2 regions of the Afipia dichlorophenoxyacetatis genome follow, and region 1 is predicted to be linked to the other one. Evidence: predicted binding sites of a transcription regulator. Region 1 holds the regulator's gene; the other holds the start of a gene.

Region 1 (2,204 bases):
GGGTTTGACGGCGTGTTCTGGCGGCTCATGGACTTTGGCATCGGCTGGATGATTACCGTGTCGCAGTGGGTGGCCGCACTTCCCGGTGCCATCGGCCGCATGGCGGCATTCGGGACCGGACCGTTGCTGGTCATGAGCGCCGGCATCATCATGATGGGATTGCTGCGGTCGCCCTTGCGCTGGGCTGGAGCAGCACTTGTGGTACTCGCGTCCGTCAGTGCTGTGATGGCGCCGCGGCCGGATATCCTTGTCTCGAACGATGGTCATACTGTCGGTGTTCGTGGCAAAGATGGACAGCTCCATCTCATGCAAACCCGCAAGGATGCCTTCCTCGTCCGCGAGTGGCTGACGGCGGATGCCGACGCGCGAACCGCAGGCGAGTCCTCGACCGCGGAGGGCGTGTCGTGCGACGAAGCCGGTTGCGTCGTTCAAACGGGTGAGGGTGCCTTTGTTGCTCTGACTAAGTCACCGGAGGCTTTCGCAGATGATTGTGCGCGGGCGGCCGTCATTGTGACCACGCGGCAGGCGCCGCAGGACTGCAAGGCGCTGGTGCTCGATCGGAACATTCTGCAACGGCAGGGACCGCTTGCGCTCCAAAGAACGCAAAACGGTTTCAGCATCACTGCTGCAAAACCGCGCGGCACAGATCGCCCGTGGTCGCCTGCGGTGCCAGAGGTTGAATCAGACACTCAAGCCCCTTCAAGGCCAACATCAGGACGGCCTACGTCTGTCGACGCCACTCCGGCCGAGAGTGATCTGCGGCCGGACGACTGACGCCATCCAGCTCAGTATTTCCGGTAAAGCCCGATCAGCTTGCCCTGGATGCGCACTCGGTTCGGCGGAAGGATGCGCACCTCGTAGGCCGCATTCGCTGGCTCCAGCGCGATCGACGCGCCACGGCGCCGGAACCGCTTGAGCGTGGCTTCTTCTTCATCGATCAGCGCCACGACGATGTCACCGGTATCCGCGCTTTCGTTGCGTTGGATGAGCACGGTGTCGCCGTCGAGAATGCCTGCTTCCACCATGGAGTCTCCGCGAACTTCCAGCGCATAGTGTTCGCCGGTGCCAAGCATGTCGGGCGGAACGCTGATGGTATGGCTGCGGGTCTGTAGCGCCTCAATGGGCGTACCTGCTGCGATACGGCCCATGACGGGCACAGCCACCGGAAAGTTCGTGTCGTCTTCGCCGCTCGATGGGGTGCTGGTGCGGACCTTGCCGAGGTTGCCCTCGATGACGCTGGGCGTGAAGCCGCGTCGTGCGCCGCCGCCGCCATTGGCGCCCAGTTCAGGAAGCTTGATGACTTCAATGGCGCGGGCGCGATTGGCGAGGCGCCGGATGAAGCCTCGCTCTTCCAGCGCCGTGATCAGGCGATGGATGCCCGACTTGGAACGCAGATCCAGCGCATCCTTCATTTCGTCGAAGGAGGGAGGAACCCCGGCCTCTTTCAGCCGCTCATTGATGAACCGCAAAAGCTCATACTGTTTGCGCGTCAGCATCTGAATGCTCCCCAAATATCCCGTGATCGGAGTGGCTCGTTGTTCTTCATTTCAAGCGAGTCACTCGAAACAAATCATGAACGAACACTATATGTTCCATATGTGTTCTGCAATCGTTAATTTTAGGTCAACGAAGTAAAGAACCCATCTTACAAGGGACATTGTGGAGGTGCTGAACCGCCTTTGGCGGCAGTGATGGGCAGAATCGCCCGCAGGACACCGGGAGATTCGCGGCCCGCCGGTTCACGCGTCTATACGCGAGTCGCTTACGCGGATGCTGAAGTATTCCTTGTTGTGCGGAACACGCGCCAAATGAAAAGGACAAGGAACTCCAGAACAACGAGAGCTGTCATCAATAGAAATGCCGAGGAGGCCGCAACATCGGAGCCTTGTCCTTGCAGGACGTAGCCCGCGATCAACAGCGGCCCGCTCCAGGCAAGGCTGCCGATCAGAATGGCGATGGTGAAGTGCGTGATCGCAAGATTGATCACGCCTGCTGGGATCGACAGATAGACACGTACCGCAGGAATGGTTTGCCCGACAACCGTGACCCAGAAGTGATTGCGGCGATAGGCGTCCGCCATACGCGGATAGAAATCAGGTTTCAAGAAAAGATAACGACCGAAGCGCGCGACGAAAGATTCGCTGCGCTTTGCTCCCAGGGCGAAGCCGAGGCCATACCAACACAGCGAGCCAATCGTCGAACCG
Region 2 (2,204 bases), 1.1 Mb from region 1:
AGGCGTGGGCTCATCAATCACCACCGGCTCTTATGGTCAGGAATGCATCGCGCCCGTCTTGATGTAGTCCACCATCTGCGTCAGCACGGTGCCCCAGCCGCCGTGGAAGCCCATCTCTTCATGCTTCTTGCGCGCTTCGTCGTTGCCGTGAATGGCGATGGCCCTGTAGCGCGTGCCATTGCCGTTCCGCGTCATTTCGATGACAGCGGTGAAAAACGGATTGGCCGACGGACGATAACCGCCGAGCAGCGTATCGGTGACGACGATACGTTCGAACGGGACGACTTCAAGATAGCATTGCGTATTGGGATATTCCTCCCCCTCAGGGGAGCGCATGGTGAAGTTGATCGTGCCGCCGGGGCGCAGATCGAGATCGCAGGCAGTGATGATCCACGGCTTCGGCGCGAACCACTGGCTCAGATGTTCCGGCGACGTCCAGGCTTTCCAGACGAGTTCAACGGGCACATCGATGTCGCGTTCGAGCACGAGGTCGAGGTTCGGATCGATCTTGATCATGGATGAAGTCACTTCTCTGTCTCCTGTTTCATTTGCATCAGATAGTTGTCGAGTTGATCGAGGCGTTGCTCCCACAACATGCGCTGCCGCGTGAGCCAGTCTTCCGCGAGCCTCAATTGCCTGGGCACGAATTCGTAGGTGCGGACGCGTCCCTCTTTATGCGACCGCACAAGCCCGCTGCCCTCCAGCACCTTGAGGTGCTCCATGAAGGACGGCAGCGCCATGTCATACGTCGCCGCGAGATCACTCACCGACGCCGGGCGGACGCTGAGCCTCGTCAGCACATCGCGCCGCGTGGCATCGGCCAGCGCGCGAAAGACGCTATCGACGACCGCGGGCGAGACCTTGCCCTGGGGCGCGGAGCTGCCTGCTTGTGGAGTCATGAATTGCTCCGTGCGTTTGATGAACCGGCGCCGGGAGTTGCTGTCCCCTCGCCGTGTCGTTGCGTGTTGGTAGCTTCGAATAATACTTAGGTCAATACCTAAGTATTGAGGTCCGTACGCGAAGCCGGTCCACACCCTTCGCTTCGTTGCGCTTGCAGAACAAATCGTGGACTCTTCCCCCTCAGGCAGGGGATGATTCGGTGTTGGCAGCGGCTGAAGTTTCATATCTGGAGACGTTGAATCCGGAGCAGCGGCGCGCGGTCGAACACGGCGTTGGAACCGCTGGCACAGTCGGACCACCGTTGCTGGTGATCGCCGGTGCGGGGTCCGGAAAAACCAACACGCTGGCGCATCGCGTCGCGCATCTCATTATCAACGGCGCCGATCCGCGCCGCATCTTGCTGATGACATTCTCGCGCCGCGCGGCGGGCGAAATGACCAAGCGGGTCGAGCGTATCGCGCGCAAGGTGCTGGGCGATAAGGCGAACGTGATGACCGACGCGCTGAACTGGGCCGGTACGTTTCACGGCATCGGCGCGCGGCTGCTGCGCGACTATTCCGACCAGATCGGGCTGGATCCGTCGTTCACGATTCACGACCGCGAGGACTCCGCCGACCTGATGAACCTGATCCGGCATGAGCGCGGGTTCTCCAAGACCGAGAGCCGCTTCCCCACCAAGGGTACATGCCTGTCGATCTATTCGCGTTGCGTCAACGCCGAGCTTCCGATCGAGCAAGTGCTCGGGCAGTTCTTTCCGTGGTGCTCGGGCTGGGCGAACGAACTGAAGGAACTGTTCGCCGCCTATGTGGAGGCGAAGCAAAAGCAGAACGTGCTCGATTACGACGATCTGCTGCTCTACTGGTGCCAGATGGTCTCCGATCCGGCGCTTGCGGAGGACATCGGCGGCCGCTTCGATCATGTGATGGTGGACGAATATCAGGACACCAACCGGCTGCAGTCGTCCATCCTGCTGGCCTTGAAGCCCGGCGGCCGCGGTCTCACCGTGGTCGGCGACGACGCGCAATCGATCTATTCCTTCCGCGCGGCCACCGTACGCAACATTCTCGACTTCCCGGATCATTTCACGCCGCGCGCCGACATCATCACCCTCGACCGCAACTACCGTTCGACGCAGCCTGTCTTGTCGGCGGCGAATGCCGTTATTGGACTCGCGAAAGAGCGCTTCACCAAGAATCTCTGGACCGAGCGGACATCCACACGCAAGCCGCAGTTGGTCACCGTGCGCGATGAAGCCGACCAGGCGCGCTACATCGTCGAGCAAGTTTTGGCTTGCCGCGAGGAAG

What was found. Region 1 encodes LexA, which represses DNA repair genes until DNA is damaged. Its sites were predicted from a motif close to TGTTCNNNNTGTGTTCNG; they were not measured.
Region 2: ACZ5C3_RS09385 (ATP-dependent helicase) is a predicted target of LexA. The motif match lies at 1,055-1,072, and genes of this name have one in related genera.

The regions. Positions count from the first base shown of each region.
Region 1 covers NZ_AP029250.1:3,149,206-3,151,409, forward strand. Annotated here, with positions in the region: gene ACZ5C3_RS14825 (ComEC/Rec2 family competence protein) at 1-774, shown strand, start outside; gene lexA (transcriptional repressor LexA) at 786-1,496, opposite strand; gene ACZ5C3_RS14835 (DedA family protein) at 1,763-2,204, opposite strand, start outside.
Region 2 covers NZ_AP029250.1:2,027,289-2,029,492, reverse strand. Annotated here, with positions in the region: gene ACZ5C3_RS09395 (SRPBCC family protein) at 37-516, opposite strand; gene ACZ5C3_RS09390 (ArsR/SmtB family transcription factor) at 525-899, opposite strand; gene ACZ5C3_RS09385 (ATP-dependent helicase) at 1,103-2,204, shown strand, end outside.